Regions from separate parts of the Streptomyces sp. WMMB303 genome, predicted to be linked through region 2. Evidence: riboswitches for the same ligand, from Rfam matches in the RefSeq annotation. Region 2 holds a riboswitch; each other region holds the start of a gene.
The links. Region 2 has a riboswitch for thiamine pyrophosphate ahead of thiO (glycine oxidase ThiO). Riboswitches for the same ligand answer to the same signal wherever they lie in the genome.
Positions count from the first base shown of each region.

Region 1: another riboswitch for thiamine pyrophosphate. It lies ahead of thiC (phosphomethylpyrimidine synthase ThiC); the one in region 2 lies ahead of thiO (glycine oxidase ThiO).
Region 3: another riboswitch for thiamine pyrophosphate. It lies ahead of P2424_RS22785 (thiamine ABC transporter substrate-binding protein); the one in region 2 lies ahead of thiO (glycine oxidase ThiO).

Region 1 covers NZ_JARKIN010000001.1:3,394,183-3,404,146, forward strand. The annotation lists gene P2424_RS15120 (DUF5326 family protein) at 1-60, shown strand, start outside; gene P2424_RS15125 (YibE/F family protein) at 167-1,708, opposite strand; TPP riboswitch at 1,780-1,915, shown strand; gene thiC (phosphomethylpyrimidine synthase ThiC) at 1,908-3,734, shown strand; gene P2424_RS15135 (NUDIX hydrolase) at 3,971-4,528, shown strand; partial or broken gene P2424_RS15140 (pyridoxamine 5'-phosphate oxidase family protein) at 5,227-5,859, opposite strand; gene P2424_RS15145 (globin domain-containing protein) at 6,031-7,452, opposite strand; gene P2424_RS15150 (HAD-IB family phosphatase) at 7,663-8,373, opposite strand; gene P2424_RS15155 (DUF2269 domain-containing protein) at 8,522-9,169, shown strand; gene P2424_RS15160 (MFS transporter) at 9,131-9,964, opposite strand, start outside.
Region 2 covers NZ_JARKIN010000001.1:1,569,332-1,579,295, reverse strand. The annotation lists gene P2424_RS07160 (thiazole synthase) at 1-15, opposite strand, end outside; gene thiS (sulfur carrier protein ThiS) at 23-241, opposite strand; gene thiO (glycine oxidase ThiO) at 238-1,434, opposite strand; TPP riboswitch at 1,432-1,545, opposite strand; gene P2424_RS07145 (FAD-dependent oxidoreductase) at 1,751-2,944, shown strand; gene P2424_RS07140 (Rv2175c family DNA-binding protein) at 2,978-3,352, shown strand; gene thiE (thiamine phosphate synthase) at 3,453-4,199, shown strand; gene metF (methylenetetrahydrofolate reductase [NAD(P)H]) at 4,332-5,270, shown strand; gene P2424_RS07125 (hypothetical protein) at 5,317-6,369, shown strand; gene P2424_RS07120 (NAD(P)/FAD-dependent oxidoreductase) at 6,419-7,867, opposite strand; gene P2424_RS07115 (TetR/AcrR family transcriptional regulator) at 8,144-8,779, opposite strand; gene P2424_RS07110 (YhgE/Pip domain-containing protein) at 8,812-9,964, opposite strand, start outside.
Region 3 covers NZ_JARKIN010000001.1:5,198,856-5,208,819, reverse strand. The annotation lists gene P2424_RS22825 (TetR/AcrR family transcriptional regulator) at 1-463, shown strand, start outside; partial or broken gene P2424_RS22820 (M23 family metallopeptidase) at 714-1,307, opposite strand; gene rpsB (30S ribosomal protein S2) at 2,011-2,919, shown strand; gene tsf (translation elongation factor Ts) at 3,067-3,903, shown strand; gene pyrH (UMP kinase) at 4,103-4,858, shown strand; gene frr (ribosome recycling factor) at 5,130-5,687, shown strand; gene P2424_RS22795 (phosphatidate cytidylyltransferase) at 5,727-6,905, shown strand; gene rlmN (23S rRNA (adenine(2503)-C(2))-methyltransferase RlmN) at 7,036-8,142, shown strand; TPP riboswitch at 8,194-8,310, shown strand; gene P2424_RS22785 (thiamine ABC transporter substrate-binding protein) at 8,306-9,382, shown strand; gene P2424_RS22780 (iron ABC transporter permease) at 9,532-9,964, shown strand, end outside.

The DNA.
Region 1 (9,964 bases), 1.8 Mb from region 2:
GGTGTCGTCTACCTCGTCCGCCGCTTCAAGGGCGGCGGCTCCTCGGGCAGCGGCTGGTGAACCCCCGCCCGCACCGGGCGCACCCCGCGGCGGAGCGGCCGGGGGGCCAGGAGACCGAACGGCTGTACGCCGCTCCGGCGGGCCGGGAGCCGTCCCCCGCCCCGGCTCACTTCGGCTTCCGCCGCCTCCCCCGGCCGCCGGTGACCCCGGCGCCGCGGCCCGGCGCGGGGCGGCCGCCGGACGCGGGGGCGCCGGAGACCGGTTCCCCGGGCGCCGGTGCGGGCACGCCCGGGGGCGTGCCCCCGGCGGCACGGCCGCCGACCGCTTCCGCCGCCTCGGGCCGCCCGCGGTCCGCCGAGACGACGAGCGCGGCCAGCAGCGTCGTGACCGGCACCGACGCGACGAGGCCGATGGAGCCGACCAGTGTGCGGATGATCTCTTCGGCGACCACCTCGCTCGTGGCGACCATCGTCACGTCGCTGCGCGCGATCGAGAAGAGCAGCAGCAGCGGCAGCGCCGCTCCCGCGTAGGCCAGCACCAGGGTGTTGACGACGGACGCGATGTGATCGCGGCCGATCCGCATGGCGGCCCGGTAGATCCGGCGCCGACCGGCCCCGGGATCGGCGTCCTTGAGTTCCCAGACGGCCGAGGTCTGGGTGACCGTCACGTCGTCGAGCACGCCGAGCGAGCCGATCAGCACCCCCGCGAGCAGCAGCCCGCGGATCTCGATACCGGGGTAGAGCCCGTGCACCAGGCCGGTCTGGTCGTCGGTGTTGCCGGTCAGTCCGGCCCAGCCGATGAACAACGAGCCCAGCAGCCCGATCAGCAGGAGCGACACCAGTGTGCCGAGCACCGCGACCGAGGTGCGGGCGGACAGGCCGTGGCACAGATACAGCGTGGTCAGCATGATGGCGCTCCCGCCGACCACCGCGACCACCAGCGGATTGGAGCCCTGCAGTATCGCGGGCAGGATGAACAGGGTCAGCACGGCGAAGCTGATGACCAGCCCCACCAGCGCCAGCACTCCGCGCAGCCGCCCCACGAGCACCACCACGAGCGCGAAGAGGCCGGCCAGCAGCACCATCGGCAGATCCCGGTCGGTGTCGACGACGCTGTACTGGAGATCGCGCGGCGCCTTCGCGGCGTAGGCGACGACGACGTCCTGCCCGACGGAGTAGCTGCGGGTGGCGTCGGGCGGTACGACCTCGGTGAAGGTGTGCCCCGTGTCCTTGCCCTCGGTGACCTCGATGCCGGCCTTCCGGCACGTCCCTTGGGCTCCGCCCTCGCCGCCCTGTTGCCCACCGCTCCGCTCGGCGGAACCTCCGCCCGAGGAGCCGGGCGGTTGCCGGACGTTGGCCTTGCCGCAGTCCACCTCGGCCAGTTCGACGACCTTGGCGGTGAAGGTGGGCCGGTCGAAGCCGACTCCGGAGTGGTCGTGCTGGTGCCCCGGAACACCCCCTGGCCACAGCACCACCAGACCGGCCAGCACGGCCGCCGCGAACGGCACCAGCACCGCCGCGATGACCTTCCGCAGATGGCGGGAGACGGGTTCGGCGGGCCCGTGGCTGTGACTGTGCCCGTGGTTGTGCCCGTGCCCGTGCCTGTGGTCGGGCCCCTGGCCCTGGGCGGGCGCATGGACAGGGGCAGGGCGGTGTCCGTGAGCAGGGCCGGGTTCGGGCGCGGGGACGGCGGGGTCGGTGTGGGTCACCGCCCGATCATCGCAAGAACGGCCGGGCGGGGTGTTCAGTCCGGGCCGTGTGCCGTTAGCGTAGAGGCGCCTTTGCACATCGCGGGAGCTCCGAGCACGGGGCTGAGAGGGCGCTGACCTCCGTGGAAGGGACCACGGAACCGGCTGCGCCGACCGCCGAACCTGTTACCGGGTAATGCCGGCGTAGGGAGTGGGTCTCATGACCACGCAGGATGCACACGCGCGCGCCGAGACGGCCGAAGAGGCCGGAAGCGCCGAAGGGGCCGAGAAAGCCCTCGGCTCGCACAAGGGATATCTGCAGGGATCGCGCCCGGACATCCGGGTCCCCGTCCGACGGGTGCACCTCACCAACGGCCGGGACGTGACGCTCTACGACACGTCCGGGCCGTACACCGACCCCGAGATCGACACCGATGTGCGCCGCGGCCTGGCGCCGCTGCGCGAGAACTGGATCGTCCAGAGGGGGGACACCGAGGAGTACGCGGGCCGTGAACTGCGGCCCGAGGACGACGGCCGCAAGCACACCAGCCCACGCGGCGGAGTCGTCCGCGGCGGCGCCGACGATCTGGCGGGGCTCGACGCGGTCTTCCCGGGCCGTCCGCGCCAGCCGCGGCGCGGCCGGAACGGCGCGGCCGTCACCCAGCTCGGCTATGCGAAGCGGGGCGAGATCACCGCGGAGATGGAGTACGTCGCCCTCCGCGAGAACCGCAGCCCCGAATTCGTCCGGGACGAGATCGCCGCCGGGCGGGCCGTACTGCCCGCCAACGTGAACCACCCGGAGACCGAGCCGATGATCATCGGGAAGAACTTCCTGGTGAAGGTGAACGCCAACATCGGCAACTCCGCCGTCACCTCCTCCATCGAGGAGGAGGTCGAGAAGATGACGTGGGCGACCCGGTGGGGCACCGACACCGTCATGGACCTCTCGACCGGCCGCAACATCCACACCACCCGCGAGTGGGTGCTGCGCAACTCCCCCGTCCCCATCGGCACGGTGCCCCTGTACCAGGCGCTGGAGAAGGTGGACGGCAAGGCCGAGGAACTGTCCTGGGAGGTCTACAAGGACACCGTCGTCGAGCAGTGCGAGCAGGGCGTCGACTACATGACGGTGCACGCCGGGGTGCTGCTGCGCTACGTCCCGCTGACGGCGCGCCGCAAGACCGGCATCGTCTCCCGCGGCGGCTCGATCATGGCCGCGTGGTGTCTGGCGCATCACCGGGAGAGCTTCCTGTACGAGCACTTCGGCGAGCTGTGCGAGATCCTGCGCTCCTACGACGTGACGTTCTCGCTCGGCGACGGGCTACGGCCCGGATCGATCGCGGACGCCAACGACGCGGCGCAGATGGCCGAGTTGGACACCCTGGGCGAACTGAACCGGATCGCCAAGGCGCACGATGTGCAGACCATGATCGAGGGTCCCGGCCATGTGCCGATGCACAAGATCAAGGAGAACGTGGACCGCCAGCAGGAGGTCTGCGAGGAGGCCCCGTTCTACACGCTGGGCCCCCTGACGACGGACATCGCGCCCGCCTACGACCACATCACCAGCGGCATCGGTGCGGCGATGATCGGCTGGTGGGGCACCGCGATGCTCTGCTACGTCACTCCGAAGGAGCACCTGGGGCTGCCGGACAGGGACGACGTCAAGACGGGCGTGATCACCTACAAGATCGCCGCCCATGCCGCGGACGTGGCCAAGGGCCACCCGGGGGCGCAGGACTGGGACGACGCGCTCTCGGACGCCCGGTTCGAGTTCCGTTGGGAGGACCAGTTCAATCTGGCGCTCGACCCGGACACGGCCCGCTCGTTCCACGACGAGACGCTGCCGGCCGAACCGGCCAAGACCGCGCACTTCTGCTCCATGTGCGGCCCGAAGTTCTGCTCGATGAAGATCAGCAGAAGCATCACAGAGCAGTTCGGCGGCGAAGAGGGCGCGTCCGCCGAGGAGATCGAGGCGGGGATGCTGGAGAAGTCGAGGGAGTTCGCGGCGGCGGGCAACCGGGTGTATCTGCCGATGGCCCCGTGAGACCCGCGCGCCGGTAGAGCGGGGGCGGGAGCCGCGAGGGCGGTTCGTGGCTCCCCCCTCCTGCCACGAACCGCCCGGTTCGATGCGCGCGGCGGCGCGGACGACAAGAATAGTTGACTCAGCGTCAGTGTCCAGTCACTTATGGATATGGACCTCTTGGGCGATGTTCTGACCTGATACGCACAGTAATGAAAGCGGAGGGTTTGACGCACGACGATGTGGGCCAAGTCTCCTGCATGTTCGTCGAACGCCCTGTGGTCAAGCGGACTGCCCGCGCCATCCTCCTCGCCGCCGGGGAGGGTCCGGCGCCCACGGTGGAACTGATCCTCATCAAGCGCACCAAGCCCGGCCAGGAGCCGTACTGGATCACCCCGGGAGGCGGCGTCGAGCCCGGCGTGGACCGCACCGTGGAGGACGCCCTGCACCGTGAGGTGGCCGAGGAACTGGGCGGGGCGATCACCGATGTGGTGCCCGCCTTCGTGGACACGGTGAGTGACCCCGCGGAGACACCGGGGGGAGTGAAGGTACAGCACTTCTTCGTGTGCCGACTCGTCTCGCTCGACCCTCGCCTACGGCACGGACCCGAAGTGGAGGAGCCGCAAGGAGAGTACGAGATCGTACGGCTCCCCTTCACTCCACAGGGCCTGAACTCGGTGGAGGTGGTCCCGCCGAGGCTGCGGGCCTATCTCGCCGCGAACATCGAGGGGGTGCAGGCCCTGCTCGCGCCCGACCTCCGCCGTCCGTCGCCGGGGCCGGCCGACCCGCCGGGGCCGCCACCCGACTCCGCACGCTAGCCGAACCAGCCCTGGAAGGGCGCGGGTTTCCGCGGCTCGCTCGGCTCGGCTTCCTGGCGGCCGCGCCGCTGCGCCTCCGCCAGCGCCCGCTCGGCCTCCAGCCGCCAGGCGGAGACGTCCCGGGCGTGCTCGGCGGACCCGGCGCTCTCCGCGCGGGCCGAGATGGCGGCCGAGACCGCGGAGGACGCGGCCGGCGTCGTCCCGGCGGCGTGCTGACGCCGCCGGGGCAGCTGCGGGAGGGCGGCCGCCCGCGCGGTCGCGTCCTCCGGTGCGGCAGTGGGTCCGGCACCGGGCGGCGGGTCGTCCTCGGCCTTCCCGTCGCGGCCCGGCCCGGCCTCGGGCTGCGCGGCCGGTTCGCGGGCTCCGGTACGCGCCTGCGCGGGGACGGGTGCCGGGGCGGGCGGGGCGCCGGGGGAGAGGGGAGTGCGTGGTGCGGGTATCGCGCCGGACGGCAGGGACGCCGGGGCTGGTGGTGCCTGCGGGGGCAGCGGGACGGAGTCGCCGGACGGCGGCACCGGTGGGACGGCGGGTACGGCCGGGGCGGGGGCCGGGAGTCCCGACGCGGGCGGAGGCGCCGACGGCGGGGAGGCCGATACGGGTGCCGACGGGGGAACCGGCGGCGCCGCGGGCACCGGCGGGGGCACCGGCCCCGGCGACACCGTTGCCGCGGGGGCGGTCACCTCGCGGTGGCCCTCCCGGGCGTCCCGGGCGGCTCCGAAGAAGTCGCCGCCCTTGCGCTTGTAGTCGTCGGTGCCCCACTCGCGCGCCGCGCGGCGCGGGGCCTTCATCAGATGGGGGATGTGCTTGGCGCAGTGTATGTACGCCTCCTCCACCTCGACCCGCACCCACAGCACGGCCCGCCGACCGGGTATCGGGTCCTGCGGCAGGTCCGGTACCGAGGGGCGCAGTTCCGCGTCGTCCAGCACCTGGGCGCGGCCGTTGATGTGCAGGCCGATCCGGGCGCGGAGGAAGTCGACGAGAAGCAGGCCCACATGCGGGTTCTCCCCGATGTTGCCGAGGCTGGCGTGGACGCCGTTGCCGCGGTACTCCGGAAAGACCAGCGTCCGCTCGTCCAGTACGCGCAGGAACCCGGGCGGCCCGGCGCGGAAGCTGTTGTCGCACTCGCCGTTGCGGTCGGACGTGGCGAGGAAGAACATCTCCTGCTGCTGGGTGAACTCCCGCATCCGCTCGTTGAGATGGTCGAGCACCTGGTCCTGGTAGAACCGTTCGGCGCGCTCCTGCGAACCGATCCGCTGCTGCAGCGCGTGCTCCCCGTCGCTGCCGGGCAGCCGCCGCGGCGGGTCGGGGTGCTGGTCGGTCCCCGCGCCCATGCCCTCCGCGTGCCCCGCGGAACCGTCGCCGTATCCGTTCGCGTCACTCAACGCCGCCACTCGTCCCTTTCCTCGACCGGCCGACCGGACGGCTGCCCCGCGGCCGGCCTCGGAGTACCCGTCCCGGGTGACCGGCTCCCGGCAGCAGCCGCGATCCGAACACCCCACCACCTATGCCCTCTGCGCGGCCAGTTCGTCGAGGGAATCGTGCCGTATTCGGTGCGTCGGAATCCCGAGCCCGCGCAGTGTCTCGACCCCGGTCCTGATCATTCCGGGCGGTCCGGAGAGGTAGCCGTCGTACGCGGGCCAGGGGCCGTATCTGCGTACCGCGTCCGGAAGCTCGCCCGCGAGCGCCTCAGCGGCCGAGGCCGCTCCCGCCGCGACGACGGGGCGCACCGACAGCCACCGGTGGCGGTCCTGGAGGCGCAGCATCGTCTCCAGGTCGTAGAGGTCCTGGTCGGTGCGGGCCCCGTAGAAGACCTCGACCGGGCGCGCCCGCCCCCGGCTGACCACGTCCTCGACCAGTGCCTTGATGGGGGCGATACCGGTCCCGCCGCCCAGGCAGAGCAGTCCGCTGTCGGCCTCGTGGTCGACGAGCATAGAGCCCGCGGGCGGGCCGAGCCGCAGCACGTCGCCGGGGCGGGCGCGCTGCACCAGCGCCGTGGAGACCCACCCGGCGGGCACGGATTTCACGTGGAAGGTCAGCAGGCCGTCGGGGCGAGGCGCGGACGCGAACGAGTAGTGCCGCCACACCCGGGGCCACCAGGGCGTCTCCAGGCTGGTGTACTGCCCGGCGCGGAACGGGTACGGCTGGTCGGGACGCACCGTGATCACGGCGATCTCCGAGGTGCGCAGTTCGTGCGAGACGATCTCCGCGTCCCACCAGGCGGGCGCCCGGCGCTCGTCCTCGGCCGCCGCGTCGATCATCGTCTGGGAGATCGCGGTGTAGGCGCGCACCCAGGCCGCCTCGGTGCGGGGGCTCCAGGTGTCGGGTGCGTAGCGGGCGATCGCGGCCATCAGGCACTCACCGACGGCCGGGTAGTGCGCGGGCAGGGTGCCGTATTTGCGGTGGCCGCGACCCAGCCCGGCGAGGTAGTCGCCGAGCAGCTTGCCGTCGTCGAAGAGGCGTACGGCGGTCAGCAGCGCGCGGAAGAGCCGGTCGCGCTGGCCGTCCATGGCGGCCGGGAACATCTCGCGCAAGTGCGGGTACTGGACGAACAGCAGCGCGTAGAAATAGGCGGTCGCCGAGTCGGCGGAACGTTCCAGCTCCGCCATGGAGGCTCCGATCAGTTCGGAGTCGCCGAGCTGGTCGCCTGCGGGGTTCGCGGGCGCGGCGGGAGCTGTCCGCCCCGCTGCGGCAGCCGGCGCCGCCGCCATCGGTTCGGGAGCCGCCTCCGGCTCGTGCGCGTGTTCAGGTTCCGGTTCGTGTTCCGGTTCCGGTGCGGTCGCCCCCGCGGTCCGCAGGGACTGTGCCGCGTCAGGTGCGCCTGGCGCGGGGCGCTCCGCGGGTGCGGCATCGGACGCCGGGGTGAACCAACCCCGTCCGCCGCTGCCACCGGCGGACGCACCGTCGCTGCCCGACATGGTGGTCATGCTCGCCTCGCCTCGTACCTCTTCCGGACGTTCTGTGCACATCCGTGTTCCGAAAGTTTCGGTGAACCGCCCCCTGTGAACACCGTGCCCAGAACACTTTGCACTCCTTACCGCACGATGCGGGAGGGACCGACCATACCGTGAAGCCTTCACGCCACAACCCCCGTTCGCGGTTCCCGCGAATTCCGTCATTCGGAACCCGCGAAGGAATTACCGTGCCGCGGGGACGAGTGCGTGGGCCTCCCGGAGATCACTTCCGGTGTAGTGGTGCGAGGCGAGTGAGCGGACGTGGTGGTCGGCGTTCACCGCGACGGAGACGGGTACGGCGGCGAACAGCTCCGTGTCGGAGAGGGAGTCCCCGTACGCCACGCAGTCCGCCGGCCGCAGCCCGAATTGGGCGCAGAGCTCCTCCGCGATCTTCACCTTCGACGAGGGCGAAAGAATCCCGGCGGGATCGAGGGGACGCGCCGGATACTTCGTACTTCCGTTCGGAATTGCGCGCGGAACCTCCGGCCATCGCGAACCGTGGGTAACCTCGGCCCCCCAATCCTGTAGTCGCCGCACAAAGAAATCCGGCGAGAGAGAAATCACGGCGCAGCGCTCGCCCTCCGCCCTGAGCCTCGCCCACACCTCCGGGATGCCCGTCAGCCACGGCGCGGCCGCGAAGGCCGCGGACACGATCTCGTCGTTGAGCGCCGACCACAGCGCACACGCCCGGAGGGCGAACTGCGGCGGTGTCAGTTTCTGTTCCGCAAAGGCCCGTTCGAGATCCCGGATCTCGGCGTCGACCCCGAGCTGCCGGGATATCTCCACCGAGGCCGCCGAACCGTACAGCAGGGTGCCGTCGAGGTCGAAGAGGTGGAGCCGGGGGCGGCGTTCTCCCGGCGTCGGTCGCGGATTCGGATGCTGAGCCGGACGCATACCGGCGATCGTACGGGCGCGGGCCTGCCACCGACCCCGCAGCCGGGCAACGGGTACGCCGCGCTGCGCCGCGTACTCGGAGCCGAGTAGCCCCCGATACTCCCGCTGTCGGACGCCCCGGACGCCGGACGGCGGCACAGTCGCCGGTATGCGGCAACTGTCCCGACGTGCCCGCAGAGGCACTCTCGCGCTCCACGTCTGCTCCTCGGCCGGCTGGCTCGGCATGACGCTGTGCCTGCTCGCACTCGGCCTCACCGCGGCCCTCACCGGGTCCGGCCCCGCGGCCGAGGCCTCCTACCGCTCGATGAAGGTCTTCGCCGACTGGCTGCTGGCCCCGCTCGCGCTGGTCACCCTGGCCAGCGGTGTGCTGCTGTCGGTGGGCACCCGCTGGGGGCTGGCACGGTACTGGTGGGTGTGGATCAAGTTCTGGCTCACGCTGGCCGCCACCCTGGCGAGCGTGCTCCTCTTCCGGGTGCGGATCGACAGCACCGTCGCCGACGTGGCCGCGGGGCGCCCGATCCTGCCGTACGAGTTGGTGATCCCGCCGCTCGTCTCGCTGAGCGCCTACACGTTCATGACCGTCATCTCGGTGCTGAAGCCCTGGGGCCCGACCAAGCGGGGCCGCCGCGGCGCCCCGGCCCGCCGCCGGCCCGCGGGCCCGGGCCCGCGGGCCGGGTCACCGGGCTCCGGACGGCAGGACCGGTCACCCGCGGCGGATGCGTGGAACCGGCCGTCGGCGCCCGGCCGTCGCAGCCGGTCAGCGGCCCCGGCCCCCGGACGGCAGGCTGTCGGCTGACGGCCCGCCGGGGGCTGCCCGGACGGCGGCCGCGGACGGCCCGGCCCCGGCGTACGCGGGCCCCGGCTCCGCGGCGCCGTCCGGTGCGGCCGCCCCGGCCGTCCGCACCGTCAGCCCGGTCCGGGGCGCCGGAGTGGCGCCGCGGCGCTCCAGGACCGCGGAGGTCACCGCCAGCGCGAGGGCGCCCAGGGCCAGCCCGGCGCCCGCCATGTTCGGCGACGTCGGGCCGAAGCCGGCCCCGAGGACCAGCCCGCCGAGCCAGGTGGCGAGCGCGTTGCCGAGGTTGAAGGCGCCGATGTTCATGGCCGAGGCGAGGGTGGGCGCGTCCGCCGTCTGGTCGAGCACGCGCTTCTGCAGCGGCGGGACCGTGGCGAAGCCGAACGCGCCGATCGGCGTCAGCGTGACGGCGGCCGCCGCCTTGTCGTGCGCCGTGACGGTGAACACGGCCAGCGTCCCGGCCAGCGCGACCAGGGCGATGCACAGCATGGGCAGCAGGGCCCGGTCGGCGAATCGGCCACCGACCAGGTTCCCGGCGACCATGCCGACCCCGAAGAGGACCAGCAGCCAGGTCACGGAGGTGTCGGCGTACCCGGCGGCCTCCGTCATCATCGGCGCGATGTAGGTGATGGCGGCGAAGACCCCGCCGAAGCCGAGCACGGTCATCCCCATCGCCAGCAGCACCTGGACGTTGCGGAAGGCGGCCAGTTCGTCGCGGATCCGGCCGGTGCGGGGGCGCGGTCCGCCCGTGGGGACGGGCCCCTCCGGTGCCCCGGCCGCCGGACGGTCGGCCACGCC
Region 2 (9,964 bases):
CGGATCGTCGGCCATGACGGGATCAGCCTCCTTGGACTGCGGTGAGGATCTCGACGCGGTCACCCTCGCCGAGCGGGGTGTCCGCCCAGCGGCCCCGGGGGACCACGTCCTCGTTGAGCGCCGCGGCCACCCCGCTCGACGCGGCGGTGACATCGGCCACGAGCCGGTCGAGGGTGAGCCCCGCGGCCACCCGGCGGGGCTCGCCGTTGACCGAGACGGTCGTCGTCGGGGTGGAGGTCATACGGGCTGCTCCTGGGTCTCGCGGGAGTCTGCGGGGGCGAAGCGCCGCGGTGCGAAGGGCCGGGCCGGTGCGGGCAGCTCACCGGTGGCCAGCAGCTCGGCGAGTACGTCGCCGGTGACGGGAGTGAGCAGGACGCCGTGCCGGAAGTGGCCGGTGGCCAGGTGGAGGCCGGGCAGCGCGGTGGGCCCCAGCAGCGGCGCGTTGTCGGGGGAGCCGGGGCGCAGTCCGGCGCGGGTCTCGGCCAGCGGCAGCTCGGTGACGCCGGGCACCAGTTCGTGCGCGTCCCGCAGCAGCTCGTAGACACCGCCCGCGGTCACCGTGGTGTCCCAGCCCAGTTCCTCACTGGTGGCGCCGACCACCAGTTCGCCGTCCGTGCGCGGCACCAGGTAGAGGGCACCGCCGCGGACCACCGCGCGGACCGTACGGGAGAGAAAGGGGCCGGCCGCGCCGCCGGGCATCCGCAGCCGCAGCACCTGCCCCTTGACCGGGCGCACCGGCGGCGCCACCGACGGGGGGAGGCCCTCCAGGGTGCCGCTGCGGGCGCCCAGCGCGAGCACCGTCTGCTCCGCGCGCAGTTCGGTGCCGTTCGCCAGCGCAGCCCCCGCGGCGCGGTCCCGTCGGTGCAGGAGCCGTATCGCGCGGGAGCGCCGGAAGGCGACTCCCGTGCGCTCGCAGGCGTGCAGCAGCGCCGCGGCCAGGCGCCGGGGGTCGATCTGGTGGTCGCCGTCCACCCGGGCTCCGCCGCGCACCGAGGGCGCCAGCATCGGCTCCAGGCGACGGCACTCGCGGCCGGTCAGCCACTGCGACTCCAGCCCGCACCGCCGCTGCAGCGCGTGCAGCTCGCGCAGGTGGGCGCGGTCGTCGGCGTCGAGCGCGACCGCGAGGGTACCGCAGGCCCGGTAGCCGATGTCCAGGCCGGAGGCGTCCTCCAGTTCGGCGACGAACTCCGGATAGCGGGCCGCCGAGGCGAGGTTGAGATCCAGCAGGGTCTCCTCGCCGTAGTGCAGTTCGGTGACGGCCGCCAGCATGCCGGCCGCCACCTGTGCGGCGCCGCCGCCTGGTTCGGGGTCGGCCACGGTGACCCTCAGGCCGCGCTGCGCGGCCCGCCAGGCCGTCACCAGGCCGATCAGGCCGCCGCCGAGGACGAGCACGTCGGGGCTCGCCGCGTGGGTACCGGTTCCTGTGCCGCGCATGGCGCTGCTGCTGCTCCCTTCGCCGGAATGACCCGGATCAGGTTCGGACGGTCGGAGGCCGCCGCAGCCTCCCTCTCAGCCCGGTGCGTCCGGGCTCCCGCGTATGTCGTGACTGCCGCGGCCCACCCTACTGCGGTGCGCGCGGCACGGGTAAGGCCCGCCCGGACCGCCCCCCGCGCCGCAGGCGGCGGCCCTACGACCGCGTCCGGACACCGTCTCCGTCCGGTGGCCGATGGCTCCGAGGGCCGACCGGCATACAGTGAGCGATGTGAGCGACAGTCAGAAACAGCAGCGGGTCGTGATCGTGGGCACCGGTATGGCGGGCGTGCAGACCGCCGTGCAGCTTCGCGAGCAGGGCTGGCCCGGCTCCGTACGGCTCCTCGGAGCCGAACCGCACCCGCCCTACGACCGGCCTCCGCTGTCCAAGGCCGTGCTGCTGGGCAGGGGCGAGGAAGCGGAGGTGCCGCTCTTCGACATCGACTTCGCGGGGCTGGGGATCGAGCTGGAGCTGGGCCGGACCGCCACCGGGCTGCTCCCCGACGAGCGGCTGCTGGTCACCGACGCGGGGCCGGTCCACTACGACCGGCTGGTCCTGGCCACCGGCGCCGAGCCCCGCACTCTGCCCGGCAGCGAGGGAGTGCCCGGCGTCCATGTGCTGCGCACCCTGGACGACGCACGGCGGCTGCGTCCGGTGCTGGCCTCCCGTGGCAGGGTCGTGGTCGTCGGCGCCGGCTGGATCGGGGCGGAGTTCGCGACGGTCGCCCGCGAGTGGGGCTGTGCGGTCACCGTGGTGGAGACCGCCGCCGCACCGCTGCCGGGCGCGCTCCCGGCCGAGGTCTCCGCGCCGATGCGGGACTGGTACGCGGAGGCCGGGGCGACACTGCGCACCGGCGCCGCCGTCGCGGCGGTCGAGCGCGGCGGGGTACTGCTCGCCGACGGGACGCGGCTGCCGGCGGACGCGGTCCTGGTCGGGATCGGAGCCCGGCCCACCACCGGATGGCTGGCCGGCTCCGGGTTGGCGCTCGGGCCCGACGGCTCCGTGCTGGCCGACGCGCGGCTGCGCAGCTCGGCCCCCGGCTGCTACGCGGTGGGGGACTGCGCCTCGTTCCCCTCGGCCCGCTACGGCGAGCGGCTGCTGATCCACCACTGGGACAACGCGCTCCAGGGACCCCGTACGGTCGCGGCGAACCTGCTCGCCGAGGGACACGCCGACGGCGAGCCGGAGAGCGTCGCCTACGATCCGGTGCCCTACTTCTGGTCCGAGCAGTTCGGCCGCTTCGTGCAGTACGTCGGCCACCACGCCCCCGGCGACGAACTGGTGTGGCGCGGCTCGCCCCGGGACCCCGCCTGGAGCGTGTGCTGGCTGCGTGACGAGCGGCCGACCGCGCTGCTGGCCGTCGGCCGTCCGCGCGATCTCGCGCAGGGCCGGAAGCTGATTCAGCAGGGCACAGCCGTGGACCGGGCCCTGCTGGGCGACGCGGCCGTGGCCCTGAAGAAGGCCGCGCGGTAGTGACCACCGGTTTCGGATGGCAGTCTGGAACCCGTGACCGAGATTGACGCAAAGACCGACGCGCTCGTCCCCGCCTGGCTCGCCCTTCCCGACGTCGCCGAGATGCTCGGCGTCGAGGTGACCCGGGTGCGGCAGCTCGTGAAGGAAGGCCAACTGCTCGCGGTGCGGCGGGAGGCGGAGTCCGGGAACCGGGTGCTGCAGGTTCCGGCTGCCTTCGTCGGCGAGGGCCGGATCGTGAAGGGCCTCGCGGGCACCATCACCCTCCTGCGGGACGACGGCTTCAGCGACGAAGAGATGCTCGAATGGCTGTTCACCGAGGATGAGTCGCTGCCCGGCTCGCCGGTGACGGCGCTGCGGGAGAACCGGGGCACCGAGGTCAAGCGCCGGGCGCAGGCACTCGCCGTCTGATCCCGCCGCCCGCGGCGGCGCACCAGCACACCGACAGCACCGGGTGCGTGGATCACCCGAGGGTCCACGCACCCCCTCCCGGGGGGATCCGAACACCGCCATGTCCCGCACGTCCCGCTCGTCCCGCAGTACCGCCACCCCGCCCGCGGCGCCCCCGGGGTCCGCTCCCGCCCGCGAGCGGCTCGCGGAGGCGCGCCTCTACCTGTGCACCGACGCACGCACGGCGCAGGGCGACCTGCCCGCGTTCCTGGACGCCGTCCTGGCAGGCGGTGTGGACATCGTCCAGCTCCGGGACAAGCGGCTGGAGGCGGCCGAGGAGCTGGCGCAGCTGGAGGTGCTCGCCGAGGCCTGCCGCCGACACGGGACCCTGCTGGCCGTGAACGACCGTGCGGACGTGGCCCACGCCGCCGCCTCCGAGGTGCTCCATCTCGGCCAGGGTGACCTTCCGGTGCCCGCGGCCCGTGCCCTGCTCGGCGACGAGGTGCTGATCGGCCGCTCGACGCACAGCCCCGCCGAGGCGGACGCGGCGCTGGTCGAGCCGGGCGTCGACTACTTCTGCACCGGGCCGTGCTGGCCGACCCCCACCAAGCCGGGCCGTCCCGCACCGGGGCTGGATCTCGTCCGTCACACTGCCGCCCGTACCGCCGCAGATCCGGCGTCTCGGCCGTGGTTCGCCATCGGCGGCATCGATGCGGGCAATCTCGACCAGGTGCTGGACGCCGGGGCCCGCAGGGTGGTGGTGGTCCGCGCGCTCACCGAGGCCGATGATCCCGGGGCCGCGGCCGCGTCGCTGGCCGCGCGGCTGCGGGAGGCGGCTGCCGCGGATGCCCCTCCACCGGCGCCGTGACCGCCCCGGCCGCTTAGCACGGAGGGCGGTACCGTCCAACAGGTGGACCTCGGCCATCCGGGAAACGGACAGATCCCCCCGTAACACCCCGGTGTCGAGCCGCTCTGCAGGCCAGGCCGCTAGCCTGCAGACATGGCCATCGGTATCTCAGCTCCCAGGACAGACCGTCCGCCGACTGTGCGTGATCTGCTCGCGAGCGGAGAGCAGTCCTTCTCCTTCGAGTTCTTCGCGCCGAAGACCGCGAAAGGCGAGCGGACGCTGTGGGACGCGCTGCGACGCATCGAGGCGGCGTCCCCGACCTTCGTGTCCGTCACCTACGGCGCGGGCGGTTCCTCACGTGAGGGCACGGTCCGCAACACCGAGCGCATCGCCAACGAGACCACACTGACCCCCGTCGCACACCTGACGGCGGTCAGCCACTCGCGGGCGGAACTGCGCAACGTCATCGGACAGTACGCCGACGCGGGCATCCGCAACGTGCTCGCACTGCGCGGCGATCCGCCCGGCGATCCGCTGGGGGAGTGGGTCAAGCACCCCGAGGGGATCGACTACGCCTCCGAACTCGTCGAACTGATCAAGGAGTCCGGCGACTTCTGCGTCGGTGTCGCGGCCTTCCCCGAGATGCACCCGCGCTCCACCGACTGGGACAGCGACATCCGGCATTTCGTGAACAAGTGCAATGCCGGTGCCGACTACGCGATCACCCAGATGTTCTTCCAGGCGGAGGACTATCTCCGGATGCGGGACAGGGTCGCCGCCGCGGGCTGCAGCACGCCCATCATTCCGGAGATCATGCCGGTCACGAGCGTGCAGCAGATCGAGCGGTTCGCGCAGTTGAGCAACGCCACGCTGCCGGCCGGGATGATCGAGCGGCTGCACGCCGTACAGGACGATCCGGCGGCGGTACGCTCGGTCGGGATCGAGTACGCCACGGACTTGTGTGCGAGGCTGCTCGCCGAGGGTGTTCCGGGGCTGCACTTCATCACGCTCAACCACTCCACGGCGACGCTGGAGATCCACCAGAATCTCGGTCTCCGGGAGAGGGCTACCCTGGGCCTTCGCAAGGCTTGAGCCACGGGGCCGCCCACGGGGCGGCGGGAGCGGAAGAGGGGCGTAGATGGGCTGGACGGTCCTCTATATCGCGTTCGGCATCGTTGCGCTGTGGCTGCTGGGCGAGGTACTGCTCCAGTACAAGGCCAGGCTGCGCTGGCGGTTGCTGGCCTTCACCGGCTTCCTGGGCGTGGTGGCGGGGACGGCGCTGCCGTCGGTCGTCGTGATCGGCCTCGGTATCGCGGCCTTCGCCGTCGGCCAGACCTTCGTCACTCTCTCGGTACGGAGCGGGTTCACCGCCGGGTGGGCACTCGGCGGTGGCCCCGGCTCCAGCCGGCGCCGCCGCGGCGCCGCGTCCCCCGCTCCGGACACGGCCTCGTTGGAGGTCTCCGACCTGCGCACCCACGATCCCGCCGACACCCCGGCCGCGGGCACCGTGCCGGTGCCCGATCCGGTCGACGACTACGGCCAGTACGGTCGGCAGGAGCCCGCCGCCTGGGATGGCGAGGGCGGCGATCCGGGCGGCCAGGGGACCGGCTACGGCTACCCGGGCCAGGACCCCTACGGCCCCTACGGCCCCTATGGGGGCTACGGCGGCTACGAGGAGGAGACCTCGGTCTTCGCCCCGGCCCCCGACCAGCCTCCGGCTCACGGGGACGGCGGGCCCGGGCACTACGGCGGATACCAGCAGTACGCCGGCTACCAGGACCACGCCTCGGCGGGCGGCTACCCGGACCAGACCGGCTACCCGGACCAGACCGGCTACCCGGACCAGACCGGCTACCCGGACCAGACCGGCTACCCGGATCACTCCGGCTACCAGGACCAGGCCGGCTACCAGCAGTACCCGGACCCCTATGCGGGCTACGGCGGTTCGTACGGCGACGGATACGGCTATCCGCAGCAGTACCCCCGGCCCGAGGTGTCCGAGACGCCGCCGGGCGGGGTCTGGGTACCCCAGCAGCGCGAGGGCGGTGCACCACTGCCCCCGGCGGAGCCGCAGCCCTACGGCTACGACCCGTACGCCGACGCCGACCCCGCCGCCGGCCGGCAGCCCCAGCCGTATCCGCAGCAGGCCCCGCAGTACCCGCAGGGCTACTACGGCGGCGGTCCGAACTGAGCCCCGACCGCGGCACGGCAGCGATCCGCACCGGGCCCGGGCCGCCTGCTCAGACCGAGCCGCGCCACTCCGGGTCCTGCACGAGCCCGGCCACCATGGCGCCCGTCATCCCCGCGGCGGGCAGTCCGCCTCCCGGATGGGACCACCCGCCCGCCGCGTAGAGCCCAGGCAGCTCCGTCGTGTTGGCGGGGTACAGGAAGGCGCCACCGCCGCCGGACAGCCCCGGCGGCGGCACCCGGCCGCCCGGGGCGCCGGTCTCCGCCTCGATGTCGGCGGGGGTGCGCACCTCCCGCCACAGCACCCGCTCCCGCAGCTCCAGCCCCGCCGCGTCCGACGCCGCCAGCAGGTTCTCGACGAGCGGCTCCGCCGCCTCCGCCGGAAGGCCACCGGGCACCGGCAGCGTCAGCACGGCCGTCTCGTGCGCGTCGTCCGGGCGCAGCGCCGGATCGTCCGGCCGCAGCACGGTCAGCGGCTGCCCGGGAGTCTCGGCGCGGTGCACCAGTGTGCGGTGCGGGGTACCCGCGGGGCGTGCACCCCGCAGCGCCAGCAGCACGGTGAGCCGGGACATGCCCCGGTCGGCGGTTCCCTGCCCGCCGGGTGCAGCTGGTCCGCCGCCCGCGACCACCACCTCCGCGTCCACCGCCGAGCCGTCGGCGAGCTCCGCACCCGCCGCGCGTCCGTCCTTCTCCCGCACTCCCGCCACCGGACTGTCGAAGTGGAAGACCACCCCGCGGGCCCGGCAGCGCGCGTGCAGCGCGTCGGCCAGCGCCCGCAGACCGCCGCGCACGTACCAGGTGCCGAAGGTGTCCTCGAGGTAGGCGAGAGCGGCGGCGCTCGCGGGGGCCGCCGCCGGGTCCAGGCCCTGCGTCCAGACGGAGCCGCACAGCATCGCCGCCAGCCGGGGGTCGCGCAACTCGTCCCGGGCGACCTCGGCCAGCGTCGGCCCGCCGGCTCCCCGCCGGCGCAGGGCCCGGAAGAGGCCCGGCAGACCCTTCGGGCGCGGCGCCGGGTAGGCGCCCTCCGCGGCGAGCAGGCCCCGCGAGGAGGGTTCCCCACGCAGCGGCTCCTCCAGCAGCGGCCGCCGGGTGGCCTCCCACGCCGTGCGGGCCCGGGTCAGCACCGCGGACCAGCGCTCGCCCGCGCCCTCGCCCAACGCCTCGTCCAGCGCGGCGATCACCTTGCCCCGGGAGGCGTCGGGCAGGGTGACGGTGCTGCCGTCGGCGAACACATGGCAGGCGGTGACGGGCACCTGGACCAGCTCCACCACGTCCTCCAGCCGCTCCCGGCCGGTCTTGACGAACAGATCGCGGTAGACGGCCGGCAACTGCAGCAGCCCCGGGCCGGTGTCGAACGCGAAGCCGTCACGCGCGTACTGCCGCACAGCGCCCCCGTAGGTCCCGGTGCGCTCGTGCACCACGACCTCGTGCCCCGCGACGGCCAGTCTGGCCGCCGCCGCCATGCCGCCCATCCCCGCCCCGACCACCACAACCCGTGCCATGTCCACCGACCCTAGCGGCCCCCGTCCGGCGCCCCGGCGCCGCCCGTGCCGGCCCGAGAAGTAGGTACCCGCACTCAGGAGAGATCTTGAGTATCCGCACGGATAGGCCGTCATCCGTGCGGACGGCAGAGTGAGGGCAACGGAAGGGCACGGGGCCGCACCGCCGACACGGGGCCGCGGAACGGTGCCGGCGCCCCTCCGGAAGCCACCCCCCTCCAAGGCGGGGGCGGCCCCGCGGGGGGCGGGGCCGCCCCCCGCGGGGTGCCGGTTCCGCGGTCAGCCGGGACGGCCGGCGCCGACCCGGCCCTGGAGCAGCAGGGACAGCGCCCCGTGCACGTCCTCGATCGAGCGCTCCGGCTGGAACGCCTTCCAGTCGAGGGCCGCCACCAGCACCATGCCGACCAGCGCCGCGGCGGTGAGCTGGACATCGATCTCCTCGCTCAGCTCCCCTTCCGCGACGCCCGCCCGCAGCACGCTCTCCACCACGGCGACCGCTTCCTTGCGCACCATCAGCAGGGTGTCGTTCCAGGCCCGTCCGGTGCGCCACAGCTCGGCGACGTAGAGCTGGGTGAAGGCGGGGTAGTGGTCGATGAACTGCAGCCCCGCGCGGACCATCGCGTCGAGCGCGTCCACCCGGCTGCCGCCCCGGCCGTCGGTCTCCTCCGCGGCCTTGCGCAGATCGGCGGTGAGCAGCTCCACGCCGTGCCGCAACAGCTCCTCGAACAGCTCGGTCTTGCTGGTGAAGTTGTAGTAGACCGTGCCCTTGGCCACCCCGGCCCGTTCGGCGATCTCCTCCACGGTCGTGGAGGAGAACCCCTGCTCGGCGATGAGGGTGACCGCCGCATGGAAGAGCTTGTCCCTGGTGGCACTGCGGCTGCGGGAAGTGGAAGGGCTGGTCCGGGCGCTTGTCATGCGGCCATTCTCCTCTCGGAGCCGCGCGGGCCTCACAGTGAGATCTCCGGACGCAGCCGGTCCAGCGTCCACACCTGCTTGCGGCGCGCGGTGACCGCCGTGAGCGCCAGGGCGCCCGCGGTGAAGGCCAGCAGGACCAGGCAGGCCCGCTGCACCGGCCACAGTTCACCGCCCGTGATCAGGTGCCGCAGCCCCTCCACCACGTAGCTCATCGGCAGCAGCGGGTGGAGCACGTTGAAGAAGTGCGGGCTCGTCTGGATCGGGTACGTGCCACCGGCCGAGGTCAGCTGGAGCATCAGCATCGCCAGGACGAGGATCCGGCCCGCGGGCCCGAAGCGCGCGTTGAGGAACTGGACGACGGCCGTGAAGCACGCCGTCACGAGCATCAGGAAGCCCACCGTGGCCAGGCCGCGGGCCATCTGCAGGCCCAGCCCCCAGTGCAGCACGCTCATCAGCGCGGCCACCTGGGCCACTCCGATCGCGGCCACCGGCAGCCAGCCCGCCAGCGCGATCCGCCAGGCCGGGGCGCCCGCGGCCAGCGCGCGCCGGTTCAACGGCTGGAGCAGCATGTAGGCGATCATCGCGCCCACCCAGAGCGAGAGCGGGATGAAGTAGGGCGCGAAGCCGGTGCCGTAGTTGGGTGCCGCGTGTGCCTTGTGCGAGGCGAGGTCGACGGGGTCGGCCATCACCCCGGTGCGGTCCTCGCGCTCCTTCTTGCCGTAGTCCGGGATCTTCTTCGCGCCGTCGTGCAGACCACTCGCCAGCTTTCCGGAGCCGTCGGCGAGTTTGAACAGACCGCCGTCGAGGGAGGCGGCGCCGTCGGAGAGCTCGCCCAGCCCGGTGTCGAGCGAGGCGGCGCCGTTCTTGGCGGTGCCCAGCCCGGTGTGCAGCTTCCCGGCGCCCTCGGCGACCTTGTGGGCGCCGCTGTTGAGCTCGTTGATCTGCCGCACCGCGTCGGCCACGTCCTGGTCCAGGTGCGGGGCCCGGTCGGCGACGGCGTCCGCGGCGCGGTTGAGGTCGTCGAGGTGGCGGCCGAGTTCGTCGAGGTTCTGCTCGTTCTCGACGTACCCGTTGACCTTCGCGGCGACCTTCGCCGAACGTTCGGCGGCGGCGACGGCCTTCTTCAGTTTCGGGCAGGAGTCGGGGGCCACGGCGGGGGCCGGGGCGGGCCGTCCGGTCGCGGAG
Region 3 (9,964 bases), 3.6 Mb from region 2:
CCTCGCGCAGCGCACCGGCTTGGCGCGCTCCTCCGTCTACGAGTACTTCCGCTCCCGTGCCGCGGTCGTCGAAGAGCTGTGCGCTGCCGACTTCCCGGTGTGGGCAGCCGAGGTCGAGTCGGCCATGCGGGCCGCACCGACACCCGGGGGCAAGGTCGAGGCATACGTCCGCAGGCAGTTGGCCCTGGTCGGGGACCGCCGCCACCGCGCCGTCGTCGCGATCTCCGCGGGTGAACTGGATGGAGGGGCGCGCGAGCGGATCCGCGCCGCACATGGCGGGCTGATCTCGATGGTCGTCGAGGCGCTCGGCGAGCTCGGCCACGCCCGGCCCCGTCTCGTCGCCGTGCTGCTGCAGGGCGTCGTGGACGCGGGGGTGCGTCGTATCGAGCTGGGAGCCGCCGAGGACCCGGAGCAGATCGCCGAGGCCGCCGTCTCCATGGCGCTGAACGGCGTCCGCGGCTGACCGCGGACAGGCGGTCGGTGGGAGGCGGTCCTTCCGCCTCCCGGCATCCGGCCGATCGGCCACCGCCCGCGGCCCGCGGCCTTGCCCCGGACCTGCCGTTCAGCCGCCGGTGCGCCCACAGCGCGCCCAGCGCGAGAGCCGAGGCGCCCAGGCCGGCGGCCGGGCTGTCTCTGTCGGTGGCAGCGGCCTGCGGCACCCGGCCCGGTCCGCTGTCCGCCGATTCCCGCCGCCCCGGGGCGCTGCCCTCGTCCGGTACCGGCACTCCGCGGACGGGCAGCAGCCGGGAGGGTCCGCCAAGGAGCGCGGCGGGCAGCAGGGAGAGCGGGTCGAGATAGCGCTTGCCCCGCAGCAGCCCCCAGTGCAGGCACGTGCGCGGACAGTGAGTGCCGCGCAGGAGTGTGCCCACCCGCTGACCGGCCCGCACCTGCTCGCCCTTGTGCACGGAGGGCCGCACCGGCTGGTACGTCGTCCGCAGCGGAGGCCGTCCCGAGCCGCTGAGCTCGATGGAGACCGCCCACCGCCCCGCGACCCGTCCGGCGAACGAGACCCGGCCCGCCGCCACCGCGCGTACGGGCTGCCCGGCGCCGGAGGCGAGGTCGACCCCGCGGTGGCCCGCCGACCACGGTTCGGGCGGTGGATCCCAGCCGCGCAGCACCAGCGGCCTCCCGGCACCGCCTCTTCCCCGGACCGGCCAGGCCCGCCCGGCCACCGGGAGGTCCGCTTCCCGGCCCGGGGGATCGCGGTCTCCGGACGCGTGGCTCGGCCCGCCCCCCGCTCTCACGGCCTCGCGGGCATCCGTGGCGGCGGACGGCTCCACCGCGCGGGCCGCGGCGGGTGCGGTCATCGTGCTCACATCGGGAAGGGAGCTCAGCAGGACCAGCAGCCCCAGCAGCCCCAGCAGGAGAACGGCCCGCGCCGCGTGCCCGGCGGCGCGGGCCGCTCCCCGTCGCGCTCCCCGTCGGTGCGGAGCGCGGGAACGGGAAGGCCGCGAGACCGGGAGGGCGCGGCCCGAGTCGTCGCCGGGGAAGGGAGGCTGTTCCATGGCAGAACGGTGACCCGGTTCGCCGTTGCGCGGGGATCATGGTCCGGGGCTGTGGACAACCGGCCGATTGTGGACAGCTCCGTCACCCCGATGAGGGGATCGGGGTGTGGCGCCGGAGGTGAGGGCGCCGGGCGGCACGGGGAGCGGCTGCTGGCCTTCCGCGCTCGTCATCCGTGCGAGGGGCCCGCGCCGGGCGGCGTCCGGCCCCGGAACCGACTCCGCGCCCCGGTCCCCCGCGGACCTTCGGTGCCCGACGCCCGCGGTACGGCGCCCGGCCCCCGGCGGGCGCGGCGCCCCTCCGCGGTCCCGTACACTGCTGGTGCGGCCCGGGTGACCGGGCTGACTTCGCACGCCCCGCCACCCTCACCCGGTGGCCGCGCATCTCGGTCCCAGGAACGGTCCCGGTCTCCACGCCGGAACCCTCCGGGCGGCGCGTCGGGGCGTCAGGCAAGCGGGGGCGTCCGGCCTCCGCTGACGACAACCGAGTACACCAAGGAGAACGGCCATGGCCGTCGTCACGATGCGGGAGCTGCTGGAGAGCGGCGTCCACTTCGGGCACCAGACCCGTCGCTGGAACCCGAAGATGAAGCGCTTCATCTTCACCGAGCGCAACGGCATCTACATCATCGACCTGCTCCAGTCGCTGTCGTACATCGACCGCGCCTACGAGTTCGTCAAGGAGACCGTCGCCCACGGCGGCTCCATCATGTTCGTCGGCACCAAGAAGCAGGCCCAGGAGGCCATCGCCGAGCAGGCCACCCGCGTGGGTATGCCCTACGTGAACCAGCGCTGGCTCGGCGGCATGCTCACCAACTTCTCGACGGTCTACAAGCGGCTGCAGCGCCTCAAGGAGCTGGAGCAGATCGACTTCGAGGACGTGGCCGCCTCCGGCCTCACCAAGAAGGAGCTGCTGGTCCTCTCCCGCGAGAAGGCCAAGCTGGAGAAGACCCTCGGTGGTATCCGCGAGATGCAGAAGGTGCCCAGCGCCGTCTGGATCGTGGACACCAAGAAGGAGCACATCGCCGTCGGCGAGGCGCGCAAGCTCAACATCCCGGTGGTGGCGATCCTCGACACCAACTGCGACCCCGACGAGGTCGACTACAAGATCCCGGGCAACGACGACGCGATCCGCTCCGTCACTCTGCTGACCCGCGTGATCGCGGACGCCGTGGCGGAGGGCCTCATCGCCCGTTCGTCCGGGGGCTCCGGCGAGAGCAAGGGCGAGAAGGCCGCCGGTGAGCCGCTGGCCGAGTGGGAGCGTGACCTCCTCGAGGGCGAGAAGGCCGCCGAGAAGCCGGCTGCCGAGGCGGAGAAGCCCGCCGAGGCCGAGGCCGAGGCTCAGCCCGCCGCTGAGGCCGCCGGTACCGCTGCCGAGGACGAGCAGGCGGCGGCCCCCGCCGAGCAGCAGGGCTGACCCACGGGTCACGTGGATCACGTGGGCCCACAGGTCCGCGGTGGGACGGCGGGGGCCGGGTGCCCCCGCCGTCCAGCCGTGAGCTGAGCCGGTCCCGTGTGACTCCGAACCAACCTCACCGACTTTCCGAGAAGAGATTCACAGACCATGGCGAACTACACCGCCGCCGACGTCAAGAAGCTCCGGGAGCTGACCGGCGCCGGCATGATGGACTGCAAGAAGGCGCTGGACGAGGCCGAGGGCAACGTCGACAAGGCCGTCGAGGTCCTGCGCGTCAAGGGCCAGAAGGGCGTGGCCAAGCGCGAGAGCCGCACCGCCGAGAACGGCGCGGTCATCACCCGCATCGCCGCCGACAACGCCACCGGTGTGCTGGTCGAGCTCAAGTGCGAGACGGACTTCGTCGCCAAGGGTGAGAAGTTCCTCGCCGCCGCCGAGGCCATCGCGGCGCACATCGAGGCCACCTCGCCGGCCGACATCGACGCGCTGCTCGCTTCCGAGATCGAGTCCGGCAAGACCGTGCAGGCGTACGTCGACGAGGCCAACGCCAGCCTCGGCGAGAAGATCGTGCTGGACCGCTTCGCGCAGTTCTCCGGCGCCTTCGTGGGCTCCTACCTGCACCGCACCAGCCCGGACCTGCCCCCGCAGGTCGGTGTGCTCGTCGAGCTGGACGCCGCGAACGAGGAGATCGCCAAGGACGTCGCGCAGCACATCGCCGCCTTCGCCCCGGCGTACCTGACCCGCGAGGACATCCCGGAGGAGACGGTCGCCAACGAGCGCCGCATCGCCGAGGAGACGGCCCGCGAGGAGGGCAAGCCCGAGGCCGCCCTGCCGAAGATCATCGAGGGCCGGGTCAACGGCTTCTTCAAGGAGAACACCCTCCTGGACCAGCCCTTCGCCAAGGACAACAAGAAGTCCGTGCAGAAGGTCCTGGACGAGGCCGGTGTGTCGCTGAAGCGCTTCGCCCGCTTCCGCGTCGGTGCCTGAGGACCCCGTTCCCGACGCATCCCGCGCAGGCCGGTTCCGCTCGCTCGGAGGTGGAGCACACCGGGTAGCGCGCCCGGAACCGGCCCGGGCCCGATAAGGTCGGGCACAGGGCAGTTGTGACGAGGAGGCCATTGCCGCAGAGGGAACCGCGAGGATCCGACGGCAATGGCCTCTTTCGTATGTGCACGAGGAGATCTCCATGAGCAGCAATGACACCGACAACGACAGCGACGGCCGACGGCGCTTCCTGCTGAAGCTCTCCGGCGAGGCGTTCGCCGGTGGCGGCGGACTCGGTGTCGACCCCGACGTCGTGCACAAGATGGCCCGGGAGATCGCCTCGGTCGTCCAGGACGGGGCCGAGATGGCTGTCGTCATCGGCGGCGGCAACTTCTTCCGGGGGGCCGAGCTCCAGCAGCGCGGTATGGACCGCGCGCGCTCGGACTACATGGGCATGCTCGGCACCGTGATGAACTGCCTGGCACTCCAGGACTTCCTGGAGAAGGAGGGCATCGACTCGCGAGTGCAGACCGCCATCACGATGGGGCAGGTCGCCGAGCCGTACATCCCGCTCCGTGCGATCCGCCACCTGGAGAAGGGCCGCGTCGTCATCTTCGGTGCGGGTATGGGGATGCCCTATTTCTCCACCGACACCACGGCCGCCCAGCGTGCTCTGGAGATCAACGCCGAGGTGATGCTCATGGGCAAGAACGGTGTGGACGGCGTCTACGACTCCGACCCGGCGCGCAACCCCGCGGCGGTGAAGTTCGACGCGCTCGAGTACGGCGAGGTCATCACCCGCGATCTCAAGGTCGCCGACATGACCGCGATCACGCTCTGCAGGGACAACAAGTTGCCGATTCTCGTCTTCGAGCTGCTGGCCGAGGGCAATATCGGCCGCGCCGTCAAGGGTGAGAAGATCGGCACCCTGGTCAGCAACCAGGGCACCCGGCCCTGACCGGCCCCCAATCCGGCTCCGAACCCGGACCCGGCAGCGGCCCGGTCGGCGGATCCGCGGATCCGGCCGGGCTGCCGGCCACCGGTCGGCAGGCGCCGACGGCAACACCGTGGCGCCGGAACGGCCCGGTACGGGGATGGACAACAGCCTGCCGGTCGGACACCGTGCAGGCAGCAGGGCATCGCGGGGGCCGGGGCGGCCCGCGGGGCGGCCGTCAGCTCACAGCCCCGGATGAAGCAGTCAGGCTCATTCATCGAACCAGGAGCACGTGGTGATCGAAGAGACCCTCCTCGAAGCCGAGGAAAAGATGGAGAAGGCGGTCGTCGTCGCCAAGGAGGACTTCGCCGCTATCCGCACCGGCCGTGCGCACCCGGCGATGTTCAACAAGATCGTGGCCGAGTACTACGGCACGATGACGCCGATCAACCAGCTCGCGTCGTTCTCCGTACCGGAGCCCCGGATGGCGGTGGTCACCCCGTTCGACAAGAGCTCGCTGCGCAACATCGAACAGGCCATCCGCGACTCGGATCTGGGCGTCAACCCGTCGAACGACGGCCATATCATCCGGGTGACGTTCCCCGAGCTGACCGAGGAACGCCGCCGGGAGTACATCAAGGTCGCCAAGGCCAAGGGCGAGGACGCCAAGATCTCCATCCGGAGCATTCGGCGCAAGGCCAAGGAGACCATGGACAAGGCCATCAAGGACGGCGAGGTCGGTGAGGACGAGGGCCGCAGGGGCGAGAAGGAACTCGACGACACCACCTCCAAGTACGTCGCACAGGTGGACGAGCTGCTCAAGCACAAGGAGTCCGAGCTGCTCGAAGTCTGAGCCCACCGTCCCAAGGTCCGAGGTCGAAGGCTGCTATCTGTGAACGACTCTTCCTGGGGAGCGCCGCAACCGGACGCGGGCTACTGGGGCCCTCCCGAGCAGGGCTCCGCCGCACCCGCGGCGATGCCCCGCCCGGGCGATGGTCCGGTGTCCGCCCACGACGTGAGCGTCCCCGTGCACGATGTGGGCGGCGACGCGTCGCAGACTCGGCGTATGCCCATTGCACCCGACCCCGGGAGCCCCGGTGACGCTGAAGACGGCCGTGCCCGCCGGCGCGGCCCCGACGGCCCCGGCCCCACAGATCCCGCCGGTCCCTCCGGCGCGCGGCACGGCCAGGACGGACCGGAACCGCCCCACACCCCTCGGCAGCCCGAAACGACCGCAGCTGCAGAGGGGGGCAGGAAGCGCGCCGGGCGGGACCTGCCCGCGGCGATAGGGGTCGGTCTGGGCCTCGGCGTCGTCATCCTGGCTGCGCTGTTCTTCTACAAGCCGGCCTTTCTCGGCGTCATCGTGCTGGCGGTCGTCGTCGGGCTCTGGGAACTGACCTCGCGGCTGCGGGAGCGCAAGGGGATCCAGGTCCCGCTGGTGCCGCTGGCGCTCGGCGGCGCGGCCATGACGATCGCCGGCTATCTGCGGGGCGCGGAGGGTGCCTGGATCGCCATGGCGCTCACAGCTCTGACGGTGCTGGCCTGGCGCATGACGCAGCCTGCGGCCGACTACCTGCGGGATGTGACGGCGGCCCTCTTCGCCGCCTTCTACGTGCCCTTCCTCGCCACCTTCGTCGCCCTGATGCTGGCGGCGGACGACGGACCCTGGCGGGTACTGACGTTCCTGATCCTCACCGTGGTCAGCGACACCGGCGCCTACGCGGTGGGCTGGCGGTTCGGGCGACACAAGCTGGCCCCCCGGATCAGCCCCGGCAAGACCCGGGAGGGGCTGGTCGGCGCGGTGGCCTTCGCCATGGCGGCGGGCGCCCTGTGCACGCAGTTCCTGATCGACGACGGTCGCTGGTGGCAGGGCCTGCTGCTGGGCCTCGCGGTAGCGGTCAGCGCCACCCTGGGCGATCTGGGCGAGTCGATGATGAAGCGGGACCTGGGCATCAAGGACATGGGGACCCTGCTGCCCGGGCACGGCGGCATCATGGACCGGCTCGACTCGCTGCTGCCGACCGCGCCGGTTGTCTGGCTGCTGCTGGTCGTCTTCGTCGGCGCGGGCTGAGCCCGCCTCGACCGATCAGGACCGCGCGACGGCAGGGCCCCGGGGCCCGGCGGGGCCGATTGACCGGGGACTGCCGCCCTGCCCCGCTGACCAGCGGCCCGCCAAAATGATCTGCGACACTGGTACGGCTATGCCTGCACCCGGAGAACTCACGTTCGTCGCCCCGCGCGGCGCCAAGAAGCCGCCCCGCCACCTTGCCGATCTCGCTCCCGAGGACCGCCGTGCGGCGGTCGCGGAGCTCGGCGAGAAGCCCTTCCGCGCCAAGCAGCTCTCGCAGCACTACTTCGCGCGGCTGGCGCACGACCCGCAACAGTGGACCGACATCCCTGCCGCCGCCCGCGAGAAGCTGGCGTCCGGGCTGCTGCCCGACCTGATGAGCGTGGTGCGGCACATCAGCTGCGACGACGACGCCACGCGCAAAACGCTGTGGCGGCTGCACGACGGGACGCTCGTGGAGTCCGTCCTGATGCGGTACCCGGACCGGGTCACCATGTGCATCAGCTCGCAGGCCGGCTGCGGGATGAACTGTCCGTTCTGCGCCACGGGCCAGGCCGGCCTGGACCGGAACCTGAGCACCGCGGAGATCGTCCACCAGATCGTCGACGAGATGCGCGCCCTGCGGGACGGCGAGGTGCCCGGCGGGCCGGCACGGCTGTCGAACATCGTCTTCATGGGGATGGGCGAGCCGCTGGCCAACTACAAGCGGGTGGTCGGCGCCATCCGGAGGCTGACCGATCCCGAGCCGGACGGTCTCGGGCTGTCCCAGCGCGGCATCACCGTCTCCACGGTCGGTCTCGTACCCGCGATGCTGCGCTTCTCCGACGAGGGCTTCAAATGCCGGCTGGCGCTCTCCCTGCACGCGCCCGACGACGAACTGCGGGACACCCTGGTGCCGGTCAACACCCGGTGGAAGGTGCGGGAGGTGCTCGACGCCGCATGGGAGTACGCGGCCAGGTCCGGACGCCGGGTCTCCATCGAGTACGCGTTGATCAAGGACATCAACGACCAGGCGTGGCGTGCCGATCTGCTGGGCCGGCTGCTCAAGGGCAAGCGGGTGCACGTCAACCTCATCCCGCTCAATCCGACGCCCGGTTCCAAGTGGACCGCTTCCCGTCCCGAGGACGAGGCCGCATTCGTGCGGACGCTGGAGTCGCACGGTGTGCCCGTGACCGTACGGGACACCCGGGGTCAGGAGATCGACGGTGCGTGCGGCCAGCTCGCGGCGACCGAACGCTGACGCCTGACTGGTAGTGTTCGAACGGGCCGCCCGGTGCGGCCCGTACAACCGAACAGCCGACAGGGGAGCGCTCACAGCGCTGAGAGTGTGGCCCGTACGCCCGTACGTGCCGCAGACCCTCGAACCTCGCCCGGGTCATGCCGGGTAGGAAGTCGATGCACTGATGAAGAAGCACGCGCGGCGGGCTGCCGCCGCAACCACCGCTGTCCTCAGCCTCGCACTGCTGGCCACCGCCTGCGGAGGCGCGGACGACAACGCCGATTCCAAGACCGTCACCCTCGTCACCCACGACTCGTTCGCCGTCTCGAAGTCCGTGCTCGAGGACTTCGAGAAGCGCAGCGGCTACCAGGTCGAGGTGCTGCGCGGCGGCGACGCGGGTGCCGCCGTGAACCAGGCGGTCCTCAACAAGGGCAACCCGCAGGGCGACGTCTTCTTCGGCGTCGACAACACGCTCCTCTCCCGCCCGCTGGACAAGGACGTCTTCGCCCCCTACGAGGCCGAGGGCCTGGCGAAGGTGCCGGAGCGGCTGCAGGCGGACCCGGAGAAGCACCGGGTCACCCCGGTGGACACGGGCGACGTGTGCGTCAACTACGACCGCCGGTGGTTCGCCGACAAGAAGCTCGACCCGCCGCGTACTCTGCAGGACTTGGCGAAGCCCCGCTACAAGGACCTGCTGGTGACCGAGGACGCCGCCACCTCCTCTCCCGGCCTGGCGTTCCTGCTGGCGAGCGTCGCCGAGTTCGGCGAGGACGGCTGGCAGGACTACTGGAAGAAGCTGCGCGCCAACGGGGCCGAGGTCGCAGGAAGCTGGGAGCAGGCCTACAACGACCGCTTCAGCGGCTCCCGCGAGGGCAAGGGCAAGGGCGACAAACCGCTGGTCGTCTCCTACGCCTCCAGCCCGCCTGCCGAGGTCATGGGCGAGAAGAACCCGCCCGAGCAGGCGCCGACCGGCGTGGCCGAGGGAACCTGCTTCCGGCAGACCGAGTACGCCGGGCTGCTCCGCGGCGCGAAGAACACCGAGGGCGGGCAGGCGCTGCTGGACTTCCTGCTCAGCAAGCGGTTCCAGGAGGACCTGCCGCTGAAGATGTTCGTCAACCCGGTCCGCGAGGACGCCCGGCTGCCGGAGCTGTTCACCAAGTACGGCGAGACCGTGGACGACCCCGCCACCGTCGCCCCGCGGAAGATCGCGGAACACCGTGAGCAGTGGATCAAGACGTGGACGTCGCTCGCCGTGAAGTAGTCGCCCGCGACGCCGCGGCCCGGGACCTGCCGGACTCTCCGGAAGGGCCGGTGCCGCCCGGCGTCCCGGACGGCCCCGCCGCGCCCGCGCGACCGTCCGCCGCCGCGGACCGCCGCGGCGGCGGTGGCACCGGCGTGCGGCTCGCGCTGATGGCCGTCCCGGCGGCGTTCTTCGCGCTCTTCTTCGGCTACCCGGTGGCCGCGATCGTCTTCCGGGGGCTGCACGAGGGCGGCGATTGGCACTTCGGCCGGACCGCCCGGGTGCTCGGCGATCCCGACATCCTCCAGGTGCTCTGGTTCACGCTGTGGCAGGCCGCGGCCTCCACCGCGCTCACTCTCGCGTTGGCCCTTCCCGGCGCCTACGTGTTCGCCAGGTTCGACTTTCCGGGCAAGCGGCTGCTGCGCGCCGTGGTGACGGTGCCGTTCGTGCTGCCGACAGTCGTCGTCGGCTCGGCCTTCCTCGCGCTGGCCGGGCGTGAGGGAGCGCTGGACGTCTGGTTCGGGGTACGACTGGACACCAGCGTGTGGGCGATCCTGCTGGCGCACGTCTTCTTCAACTACGCGGTTGTCGTGCGCACCGTCG